3 regions of the Hafnia alvei genome follow, and region 1 is predicted to be linked to each of the others. Evidence: predicted binding sites of a transcription regulator. Region 1 holds the regulator's gene; each other region holds the start of a gene.
The links. Region 1 encodes PurR, which represses purine synthesis genes. Its sites were predicted from a motif close to CANGCAAACGTTTGCNTG; they were not measured.
Positions count from the first base shown of each region.

Region 2: the regulator PurR is predicted to act here: its motif matches at 2,329-2,346, upstream of cvpA (colicin V production protein).
Region 3: the regulator PurR is predicted to act here: its motif matches at 2,555-2,572, upstream of purM (phosphoribosylformylglycinamidine cyclo-ligase).

Region 1 covers NZ_OZ061315.1:2,507,315-2,511,545, forward strand. The annotation lists gene AB3Y96_RS12010 (NlpC/P60 family protein) at 1-534, shown strand, start outside; gene sodB (superoxide dismutase [Fe]) at 886-1,464, shown strand; gene AB3Y96_RS12020 (YnhF family membrane protein) at 1,558-1,647, opposite strand; gene purR (HTH-type transcriptional repressor PurR) at 2,002-3,027, shown strand; gene AB3Y96_RS12030 (ABC transporter permease) at 3,031-4,231, shown strand, end outside.
Region 2 covers NZ_OZ061315.1:3,146,338-3,150,568, forward strand. The annotation lists gene purF (amidophosphoribosyltransferase) at 217-1,734, opposite strand; gene cvpA (colicin V production protein) at 1,756-2,271, opposite strand; gene dedD (cell division protein DedD) at 2,550-3,362, opposite strand; gene folC (bifunctional tetrahydrofolate synthase/dihydrofolate synthase) at 3,378-4,231, opposite strand, start outside.
Region 3 covers NZ_OZ061315.1:3,374,330-3,378,560, forward strand. The annotation lists gene hda (DnaA inactivator Hda) at 1-150, opposite strand, end outside; gene uraA (uracil permease) at 232-1,524, opposite strand; gene upp (uracil phosphoribosyltransferase) at 1,775-2,401, opposite strand; gene purM (phosphoribosylformylglycinamidine cyclo-ligase) at 2,717-3,757, shown strand; gene purN (phosphoribosylglycinamide formyltransferase) at 3,770-4,231, shown strand, end outside.

The sequences.
Region 1 (4,231 bases):
CGCCAGCGCGGTGAATTGAATAGCCATGGCAGAAACAGCAAAGGCGAATTAGCCAAGCTGAATCAAAACAATATTGAAATCGTTGATGGTAAACCGATCCGTTTGAGCCCTCAGCATAAAAAACGCTACCAGCATGCCAAGCAGACGGCCATGAATAAGCTGATGAATCAGGTAGGCAAACCGTATCGCTGGGGTGGAGCTTCACCAAGCACGGGCTTCGACTGCAGCGGTTTAGTCTATTACGCCTATCAGGATTTACTGAGCATCAAGATCCCGCGTACCGCCAATGAAATGTATCATCTGCGCGATGCGGCTCCGGTGAAAAAAACAGAGCTACAAAAAGGCGACTTGGTCTTCTTCCGTATTAATAATCGTGGCGCCGCCGATCATGTAGGTGTTTATATGGGCGAAGGTAAATTTATACAGTCACCTCGCACCGGCGAACAAATTCGGATCAGCTATTTAGATAATGATTATTGGCAAGGACACTACGTTGGCGCCCGCCGCGTAATGACGCCAAAAACGATTCGTTAATAGCAGAAGGTCATTGTTAAACAGATTTATGGTAGGGATTAATCGTATTTTGTGATAATCCCTATCATTTAGATTTACCCTGTCTTTGTATTATCCCCTTCCCCTCATTTTCGTACCGTCGCCGTTTTGAACGAATGGTGTACAAATCATCAATTGATAACCAAAAACAAAAATTTTGCCTGTTATTAGATTCAAAACTTGCTAAAATCGATCCCCATAACAAGAGCACAACAAGATCGTTTCAATTTTAAAAACCCGCTCACTGACATTAACGTTGGTGTGATGCATGAAACATAAAACACTTCCGTGTAACTGTTTCATTGCAAAATAGAGCAATAATAGGAGAGAGCAATGTCTTTTGAATTACCTGCATTACCATACGAAAAAAACGCACTCGAACCGCACATCTCCGCAGAAACCTTGGAATACCATTACGGTAAGCATCACAACACCTACGTGGTTAACCTGAACAATCTGGTTAAAGGCACTGAATTTGAAGGTAAATCACTGGAAGAGATCATCAAGACCTCTACCGGCGGGATCTTCAACAACGCCGCTCAGGTTTGGAACCACACCTTCTACTGGCATTGCCTGTCACCAAAAGGTGGCAACGCACCAACTGGCGCAGTAGCCGAAGCCATTAACAAAGCATTTGGTTCATTCGACGCTTTCAAAGAAGAACTGACTAAATCCGCGATCGGCAACTTCGGTTCTGGTTGGACTTGGCTGGTTAAAAAAGCCGATGGTTCTTTGGCAATTGTGAACACCTCAAACGCAGCAACACCACTGACCAGCGGTGATAAGCCTCTGCTGACCGTGGACGTTTGGGAGCACGCCTACTACATCGACTATCGCAATGCGCGTCCTAAATATCTGGAGAACTTCTGGGCTCTGGTAAACTGGGAATTCGTGGCGAAAAATCTGGCATAAGTTTGCTAAGTTACGCACATGAAAAAGGCGGTCAATTGACCGCCTTTTGTTTTAGCCATGTTAATAGCTATCGATAGAAAACTTAGCGATAAATCAATGTAGCGCGGCAACAAAACTAAAGATAACAATCACAGCCAGCGCCGCGACCGTTGTCATTAGAGAATATTTCAGGTCGGTTTCCATTTCTTCTTCTCCCGCATTTCGTTATCAGATCAATTTTGATTATACATAAACACTTGCAGAAAGTGTGTGAAATCATTTTCACATACCTTAAATGGGATCGCACGCAGTAAAACTTTCGATTATTCTTTCTGTTAACCCACAATTTTGACTTCCCCTTTTGCATTTTATAGGCCAAAATTTACGGTTTACTGCTACGTATCAGCTTTCATAACGTAAAAGAATAGGCTGGCGCTTGATAAATCCGCATATTCCTCTCTTTGATGCGATTGTAATCAGTATATTTTGATGTACGTAAGCAAACGATTAACGCAATAGCTATGTCATTGTGACATTAGCTTAGGAGTCATCTGTTTCATGGCAACGATTAAAGATGTGGCAAAACGCGCGGGCGTTTCAACCACGACAGTGTCTCACGTTATTAATAAGACGCGTTTTGTCGCAGAAGAGACCAAGACCGCGGTTTGGGAAGCCATTAAAGAATTGCACTACTCCCCCAGCGCCGTCGCCCGTAGCCTGAAAGTGAACCACACTAAATCGATCGGTTTGCTGGCAACCTCCAGCGAAGCGCCCTATTTTGCTGAGGTGATTGAGGCCGTTGAAAACGCCTGTTACAGCCAAGGCTATACGCTTATTTTATGTAACTCTCACAATAACCCTGAAAAGCAAAAAGCTTATTTGGCAATGCTGGCGCAAAAGCGCGTCGATGGGCTGTTAGTGATGTGCTCTGAATATCCAGAAAACCTGCTGCAAACCCTTGAGGACTACCGCAATATTCCAATGGTAGTGATGGACTGGGGCACACAGCGCAGTGATTTTACCGACGCCATTCAAGATAATGCGTTCGAAGGTGGCTATTTAGCCGGTCGCTATTTAATTGAACGCGGTCACCGCGATATTGGGGCGATTACCGGTCAGCTTTCCCGTAACACCGGCGGAGGTCGTCTGCGCGGCTTCTTGAAAGCCCTGCAGGAAGCCAATATTTCCGCACGCGATGAGTGGATGGTAGAAGGCGACTTCGAGCCAGAATCCGGTTACAAAGCCATGCACCAGATCCTATCGCAAAAAAATCGCCCAACGGCGGTCTTCGTGGGCGGAGATATCATGGCGATGGGCGCAATCTGCGCCGCCGATGAGATGGGCTTACGTGTACCGCAGGATATATCGGTGATCGGTTATGATAACGTGCGCAACGCTCGCTACTTCTCACCAGCGTTGACCACCATCCACCAGCCGAAAGAGCGTTTGGGCTCTATGGCCTTTGATATGCTGCTCGACCGTATCGTGAGCAAACGTGAAGATTCTCAAACGATCGAAGTTCATCCAAAACTCGTGGAGCGTCGCTCCGTTGCCGATGGCCCATATCTGGACTATCGCCGCTAAGTGATGAAGAGCAGCCCTTTTCTTTTAGCGCTGTTCCCCGTTGTGCTGTTCTTTGCCGGAGCGTTGCCAATATTGGCAGCGCTGCTGGCACTGACTCAGCCGCTGTCTGACATTTCCTCTTTCAATAACTTCATCCAGCCGTGGACGCTTTTACTCCAATGGCCAGGTTTGATGCGCTCGGTTGGCCTGAGTTTATGGAGCGCAATCGCCGCTACCTTAATATCACTTTGGTTGGCATTAGCGCTTTGCGGGCAAGTTATACAGCGCGCCAGCGGGGCCGCTCGCGCTGTTTCGAGCGCGATTTTAGCCATGCCGCATATTGCACTGGCGACCGGACTCATACTGCTGTTATCTCCTTCAGGTTGGCTACTCAGGCTTATATCCCCAACATTTACGGGTTTTGTGCGCCCGCCTGATTGGACGATCGTCAATGACCCTTATGCCCTGTCCTTAATTCTTTTACTGGTGATCAAAGAGACACCCTTTTTATTTTTGCTGGCGTTTAACATCGCGGGGCGAATTGATGTGGCCCGTCAAATGCAGGCTGGTAACGCATTGGGTTACCACAGTGAAAAAGTCTGGTGGTTGCTATTAGTGCCGCAAATACTGGTGGCCCTGCGCCTGCCGCTGTTTTGCGTGCTCGCCTTTGGGCTATCCGCCGTGGATATTGCGATTCTATTGGGGCCACAGCAGCCAACCACCTTGGCGTTGTTAGTTTGGCAATGGATAAGCGAACCCTCGATGGGGCACCAGTCTTTGGCCGCCGCTGGCACGCTGTTGCTTATTGCGATGACATTAGCCAGCTTTGGCGCATGGGGATGCGGTGAAAAACTCTGGTTGAAATATTGTCGCAACGCTTATGGGCAAAGGCGCAACACATGGCGTATGCCGCTTGCTCCGCTCTGGACAATTGGCGTGCTGTTAACGCTAGGTGCTTACGCGGTACTCTTCGTTTGGTCTATTGCGTGGCGTTGGCCTTTCTCTTCTTCTTTCCCGCTACAGTGGACCGATGATTATTGGCTTACCAGCATTCATCAGCTCAGTGCGCCGATTATGAATAGCCTGCTCATTGCGGGGATGGCGAACCTGTTAAGCTTGGTGCTGTGCGTTGGTTTTTTGGAGTGGCAATTTTATACGCGTAGCAAAACGAACTTTTGGCTTCTGCTCGCCCCACTGTTGATACCACAAATCAGCCTAATCTTCG
Region 2 (4,231 bases), 640 kb from region 1:
TCCCATTTTAGGACAAGTGAACTATATCCCATATTGGGACTATGACAAGGCAAAAAAAAAGCCCGCATGATGAAAATCTACTTCAACGTAAATTTCTTCATGCGGGGTATTAGTGTATTTCTAATTTATGAGCCAGCTATCGCGCTGTCAATGCAAGTAAATGCGAGCAGCAACTAAGAATCGGATGCAAAACCCTAACTCTGCTTACAGTAGCAATTACCCTTCGTTATGCATCTCAAGATTCTCTGCTTCTTCCTGACCGCGAATCGCTTTTGCGTCGTCGCTGCGCAGGGACTGCAGGTAATCCAGATAGCCCTGATCCACATCTTTCGTCACGTAAATCCCGTTAAATACTGAGCATTCAAACTGTTCGATATCTGGGTTTTCTTCACGTACCGCTTCGATCAGATCGTCGAGATCTTGGAAAATCAAACCATCGGCACCGATGATTTTGGCAATTTCATTCACTTCGCGGCCATGTGCGATCAGCTCATTCGCATTTGGCATATCAATGCCATACACGTTAGGGAAACGAATTTCAGGTGCCGCAGAGGCTAAATAAACTTTCTTTGCGCCTGCATCACGCGCCATTTCCATAATTTGCTGTGATGTGGTGCCGCGCACGATCGAATCATCAACCAGAAGCACGTTTTTATCACGGAACTCTGCGCGGTTCGCATTCAATTTACGACGCACTGATTTGCGGCGTTCCTGCTGACCCGGCATGATAAACGTGCGTCCCACGTAGCGGTTTTTGACAAACCCTTGGCGGTACGGTTTTTCCAGAATACGTGCAATCTCCAACGCGATATCACACGACGTTTCAGGGATTGGAATAACGACGTCGATATCCAGATCTTCCCACTCACGGGCGATTTTCGCGCCTAATTTCTGCCCCATGCGCACACGAGCGCTGTAAACGGAAATTTTGTCGATAAAGGAGTCTGGGCGAGCAAAGTACACATACTCAAACAGGCAAGGATTACTCTTCGGATTATCTGCACACTGGCGGGTAAACAGCTGCCCTTTTTCAGTGACATAAATCGCTTCACCCGGTGCAACGTCACGGATGAACTCAAAGCCCAAGGTATCCAAGGCCACGCTCTCAGAAGCCACCATGTACTCAACACGGCCATCTTCTAAATCACGCTTACCAATCACCAAGGGGCGAATGCCGTTTGGATCGCGGAAAGCGACCATGCCGTGGCCAATGATCATCAGCACGCAGGCGTAAGCGCCGCGGATCTGCTGGTGCGTTGCCGCCACGGCAGCAAACACGTTATCAGACTCCAGCGGATAGTGGTCAAAACGATCCAGCTCGTGAGCAAAGATATTCAGCAGAATTTCAGAATCAGACGTGGTATTGACGTGGCGACGCGCACGCTCAAACAGTTTCTGCTTAAGCTCGTGCGCATTGGTCAGATTACCATTGTGCGCCAAAGTAATACCGAATGGGGAGTTGACATAAAACGGCTGCGCCTCGGATGCGCTAGAACTGCCTGCCGTTGGGTAACGCACGTGGCCGATACCCATATTGCCTTGCAGGCGTAACATATGCCGTGCTTCAAACACATCTTTCACCAAACCGTTCGCCTTACGCAAACGGAAGCCATTATTGGCATCAATAGTGACGATGCCTGCGGCATCTTGCCCACGGTGTTGAAGCACCGTTAACGCATCATAAATCGACTGGTTTACCGGTGTAAAACCGGCGATACCGACAATACCGCACATGTTGTCATTTCCTCATCAGCGTTACCGGAGCGGGAGCGGAATAGAAGGCAAATGCTCCGGTATGAAACTCGACGTGCTCTGCAGGTAGTCAAAGAACCACCTGATGATGTAACTGAACTGCGGGATGAGCTGTGACTGTTTCCAGTCCGCACTTTGCGCCATCGAGGTAAAGGTATCCAAAAAGAACAGAATCGCTGAAACAATCAGCACCCCACGCAGCGCACCAAAACAGATGCCCAGCACGCGGTCGGTTCCGCTCAATCCGGTTCGCTCTACCAGCGAACCAACCACATAGTTAACAATGGCGCCGACAATCAACGTTGCAACAAATAAGATCGCAATCGCAATGCCGTTGCGCACCAGCGCATCTTCGAAACGAGTGAAGTAGACAGCGAGATAGGTGTAGAAATGGCTGGCGACAAAGAATGCTGCCCCCCACGTAACCAGTGACAACGCTTCTCGCACAAACCCTCGGATTAGGCTCACTAACGCCGAAAATCCGATGATGCCAATAATGACCCAATCAATCCAAACCATGACTATTCCAATTCAAGAATTGCCTCGGCATCCAGTTCGCGGCGAATTCTAACAGAAAAAGAAAACGTTTGCGTAGAGGATTTCCCTTCCTGTTCGCAAATTTTATTCTCATAAAAATTTGACACAGATTCAGCCAGTACCCTCGGCTAAACCAACGCCCAAATGTATCAATCCAAATAGAACAACAGCCCTGCTCTCATTGCTGGGAACAAAGCTGCTGTAAAATCGAACACAACTCATTGTTTAGATGAATTGACGTTCTAAACGCCTATTGACCGCTATTTGCCGCTATAGCTGCGCACCTGACCATTCAAGCCACTAATGCTATTCAGTTCAGGCAGAGCAGACTGTAGTTTTTGTTTAGAGGCATCTGGCCCTACAAACAGACGAGTGATTTCGCCCTGAACCGGCGTCGCCGGCACCGTATAAGCACGGTAACCAGACAACCGCAGCTTAGCCACAATCTCACTCGCTTTAGACGCATTACGTAATGCCCCCAGCTGTACCACATACGCTTGCCCCGCCGGTGCTTTTTCTTCCGGCACCGCCGCTGGTTTGGCTTGCTCTACGGGTTTAGGCTGTTCGACTGGCTTGGGTTGCTCAACCGGTTTTGGCTGTTCAACAGACTTCTCGACCGGCTTAGGTTTAGCTTCTACCATTTTCGGCGGTTCGACTGGCTTCGGCTTCTCGACAGGTTTCTTCACCGGCTTAGGCTGTTCAACAGGTTTATTTTCTACCGGCTTACTTTCAACCGGCTTCAGTTCAACCATATCTCCGCGCCCTTGATGGGTATTAGGCGAAACCGCCGTGCTTGCCCCTTCACGGTCTTGAGTCGGCACGTTGCCGTTATCCATTGGTGCCTGCGCATTCGCACCTTCCTGCGGTGTCTGAGGCGTTTCGCTCAGAGGTTGAGTTACCGGAGGAATAACGTCTGTAGGATCATCCTCACCTGGCTTTGGCACCAGCGGAATAGCAGCAAACTCATCCTGATAATGTTTTTTCTGCCCGTCTAACAAACCGGGCAAAACGATGACGCCCAGCGCAACGATAATGACCGTGCCAACCAGTCGATTTTGAAACTTACTTGCCACTCGCTCTCTCCGTTTCTAATGATGCGTTTCTAATACCGCCATAACATGCGCAACGGTATGGAATGAGCCACAAACAATCACAATATCCTGTGGAGCCGCATCATGCATCGCTTTTTGCCATGCACTTTCGACGTCGGCAAACACGTTTGGTTCATCCAAATGTTCGGCCAAACGCTCTGCTGGAGCACCACGCGGGCCTTCCAGCGGCGCGCAGTACCATTCATCGATCAGTGGTTTTAAACACGCCAGCGTGCCCGCAATATCTTTATCTTCCAACATGCCCACGACGGCACGTACGCGCCGTGGCTGCGTAGTCGGACGCTGTTCTAGCAACTGCTGCAAACGCCCCGCCAAATAACCGGCCGCATGAGGATTATGTGCCACATCCAAAATTAGCACAGGCTGCTCGCTGATAATTTGGAATCGACCGGGTAACTGCGCGGTTTCAAGCCCTTGGCGAATCGCCGATTCATCAACCTTAAGCGCACAGTGACGCAGCGCGGCCAGCGCAGTGGCGGCATTAGGCAGTGGAACCTTCGGTAGTGGAAGGTGCGACCACGTGGTGTCTGCATCCTGCCATTGCCAATCGAGCTGGGTGGCACTGAAGTTCCAATCGTGACCACGGCGATATAGCTGCGCGCCCTTTTCTACGGCAACCTCGGCAATTGTCAGCGGCATATCAGGCTCACCCACAATCGCCGGAATACCTGCACGGAAAATGCCTGCTTTTTCACGCCCGATACTTTCACGATCCGGCCCCAGCCAGTCGGTATGATCCAGCGCAATACTGGTCACCACCGCCACGCTAGGATCAACAATGTTTGTTGCATCTAAACGACCACCGAGACCGACCTCCAAGATCACCACGT
Region 3 (4,231 bases), 870 kb from region 1:
GAAATAGATATAAGTACCATGCTCCTGCTGCAAAGCACCCTGCAATGCGGCTAGCAGAGAAGAATTCTCTCCCGAATAGAAACTCGCAAAAGTCTCGTCATCAGGCAAATAAAGTGGCAGTGAAAGCTGTGCCGGCGTGTTCAGAAGCACCTCAAACCAAAACAGGCAAAAAAACGCCGCCAGTTTAACACATAAACTGGCGGCTGTTGAGCGAGGATCTTAAGGATCTGATTAACGCGCGGGCGTTTGCTCTTCGTCCGTTTCGTCAAGGATCACTTCTTCACCACGAACCATGCTGATCACTTTGAATAACAGGCTCATGGCAATACCGACAATCGTCGCCAATGCCATGCCTTTCAATTCGGCGGCACCAATGTGGATCGTTGCGCCGCTCACGCCAATAATCAAAATAATCGACGTCAGGATCAGGTTCTGCGCTTTGTTGTAGTCCACTTTTGATTCGATCAGCACGCGAATACCCGATGCACCGATTACGCCGTACAACAGCAGAGAAACGCCGCCCATCACCGGCACGGGCACCATCTGAATCGCCGCCGCCAGTTTACCAATGCAGGATAGCAGAATAGCCAAAACCGCAGCGCCACCAATTACCCATGTGCTATACACTTTGGTAATCGCCATCACGCCGATATTTTCGCCGTAGGTGGTATTTGGCGTTGAGCCGAAGAACCCAGAGAACATGGTCGACAAACCATTCGCAAACATCGAACGATGCAAACCAGGATCACGCAGCAAATCTTTCTTCACGATATTCGCCGTCACCACCAGATGGCCCACGTGCTCGGCAATCACCACCAACGCAGCAGGCAGAATAGTTAGGATCGCAAACCACTCGAATTTCGGCGTGTAGAAAGTCGGTAACGCAAACCAGTGAGCTTCACGGATAGGTGTTAAATCCACCACGCCCATGGCAAATGACAGCGCATACCCTGCCAGCACACCGATTAAAATAGGGATAATCGCTAAAAAACCGCGAAACAGCACCGAGCCCAGCACGGTTACCCCTAAGGTCACCATCGAAATAGTGATCGTAGTGGTGTCTACCGATGCGCCGCTGGCTGGCAGCAATCCCGCCATATTCGCGGCAACGCCTGCCAGTTCAAGTCCGATAACCGCAACAATCGCCCCCATCGCCGCCGGTGGGAACATCACATCCAGCCAGCCTGTACCGGCTTTTTTCACAATCAGCGCCACTAAGCAGAACAGGGCACCGCACACAATAAAACCACCAAGTGCCAGCTCATAACCTAAGGGCAACAGCAGCATAACCGGTGAAATAAAGGCAAAACTAGACCCTAAATAAGCCGGGATTTTTCCCTTACAAATGAATAAATACAGCAGCGTACCGATGCCGTTAAACAGCAAGACCGTCGCAGGGTTTATCTTGAATAGAATAGGCACCAGCACCGTTGCGCCAAACATGGCGAACAAATGCTGGAAGCTCAACGGAATCGTTTGCAAAAGCGGTGGGCGTTCGCTTACTCCGATGACGCGACGAGTCATGTTTTTATCCTCTAAGTGATTTTATTGAATAGTCAGGTGTTGTGTTTTTAGCTTGGTCTACCCGCGTTAAGAATGCCGGATATAGACTAATGCTGGTCACTTAAGCATGATTTTAGGGGAAGCACACCGATGGGGTCGTAACAGCTTTAGCTGCCTGAGCGCCCGCGGTGTGCTAGCCCCATGTATCTCTTAAACGATCGGCATGAGGGTATAGACCAAAAAAAAGCCGACTCTCAAGTCGGCTCAATTATTATTTCGTACCAAATATCTTATCGCCCGCATCGCCCAAGCCAGGAATGATGTACCCCTTCTCATTCAAGCCCTGATCGATAGACGCGGTGTACAGCTCAACGTCTGGGTGCACTTTTTCTAACGCCGCAATACCTTCTGGCGCAGCAACCAGTACTAATACTTTAATGCTGTGGCAGCCGGCTTTTTTCAGCAGATCGATAGTGGCAATCATAGAACCACCGGTTGCCAGCATTGGGTCAACCACCAGCGCCATACGTTCATCGATGTTTGAAACTAATTTCTGGAAGTAAGGCACTGGCTCCAGGGTTTCTTCGTCACGATAAACACCAACCACGCTGATACGTGCGCTTGGAACATGTTCCAGCACGCCTTCCATCATGCCCAAACCTGCGCGCAGGATTGGAACCACGGTGATTTTTTTACCTTTGATCTGATCGACTTCGACAGGACCACACCAACCATCAATTGTTACTTTTTCTGTTTCGAGGTCTGCGGTCGCTTCATAGGTCAGTAAACTCCCGACCTCTGATGCCAATTCACGAAAACGTTTGGTGCTAATATCGTTCTCGCGCATCAAGCCCAGTTTATGTCTTACGAGCGGGTGTTTTACTTCGACGATCTTCATCATTTCATCTCCCAGGTTGCGGTCAGCGCAAAAAAAAATCGCGAGATTATAACGCCTTTTAAATTCCGCGCCACCGTTAAAATCATGATCCAGATCAGCTTAGATGAGATCTACACGGATTACAGGAAAAAATCAGATCCCCTTCACAAGCCGCTCGCAAACGTTTGCCTAGACTGTTAGAATTGCCGCGCTTTTGAATATTTCAGTGTGCGTTCTGTTATCCGATGCAAGTGCAAGCCGCACCGTTACTGAGCTAGCGGTTCCTTTGTACTCCTGATATCAGAACTCATCCTAACCGCCATGGGGATTTTCGCAGTGACCGACAAAACCGCTCTCAGTTACAAAGACGCAGGTGTAGACATTGATGCTGGCAATGCCTTAGTTGATCGCATTAAAGGCGTGGTAAAAGAAACTCGCCGCCCGGAAGTTATGGGTGGTCTGGGTGGATTTGGCGCACTTTGTGCCCTACCACAAAAATATCGCGAACCCATTCTGGTTTCAGGCACCGACGGCGTCGGCACCAAATTACGTCTGGCGATGGATTTAAAACGCCACGACACTATCGGTATTGATTTGGTCGCGATGTGTGTTAATGACTTGGTCGTTCAAGGCGCTGAACCACTGTTCTTCCTCGATTATTATGCGACCGGAAAATTAGACGTAGACACCGCAGCCAGCGTTATCACCGGCATTGCCGAAGGCTGCAAGCAGTCAGGCTGCGCATTAGTCGGTGGTGAAACCGCTGAAATGCCGGGTATGTATCACGGTGAAGATTACGACGTTGCAGGCTTCTGCGTCGGCGTGGTTGAAAAATCCGAAATTATTGACGGCAGCAAGGTTCAAGCGGGCGATGTACTCATCGCGCTGGGCGCAAGCGGCCCGCACTCCAACGGCTATTCACTGGTGCGCAAGATTTTGGAAGTCAGCCATACCGATCCGCTCAAAGAAGAGCTGGATGGCAAACCGCTGGCAGACCATCTACTGGCACCCACTAAGATCTACGTAAAATCTATTCTTAAGCTGATTGAAGAACACGACATCCACGCGATCGCCCACCTCACCGGCGGCGGTTTCTGGGAAAACATTCCGCGCGTACTGCCAGAGGGCACGCAGGCCGTTATCGATGAATCCAGCTGGCAGTGGCCATCGGTCTTTAACTGGCTGCAGCAGGCGGGCAACGTTAGCCGGCACGAAATGTATCGCACCTTCAACTGCGGCGTAGGCATGATCATCGCACTGCCAGCTTCAGAGGTTGATGCTGCGATTGCGCTCATGAACGCCCACGGCGAAAAAGCATGGAAAATTGGTGCAATCGCGGCGTCAAATACTGACGAACGCGTTGTGATCAACGCATAAGCGACTGAGCCAATGAAAAACATCGTCGTTTTAATTTCCGGCAACGGTAGCAATCTACAGGCGTTAATTGACGCCTGTAGCCATGGGCGCATTCGTGGACGCATCAACGCCGTGTTCAGCAATAAAGCAAACGCTTATGGGCTTGAACGTGCGGCACAGGACGCTATTCCCACGCACTGTCTAGACCCCAAATCCTATGCCGACCGCGATGCTTTTGATCTGGCATTAATGCAAGAGATCGACGGCTATCAGCCTGATTTAGTGGTTTTAGCGGGCTACATGCGTATTTTATCTCCGCGTTTTGTTCAGCATTACCAAGGGCGGATGCTCAATATCCACCCTTCTCTGCTGCCCAAATATCCGGGATTACACACGCACCAGCAGGCGCTGAGCAACGGTGATGAAGAGCATGGCACCTCGGTGCACTTTGTCACTGATGAACTTGACGGCGGGCCGGTTGTTCTGCAGGCCAAA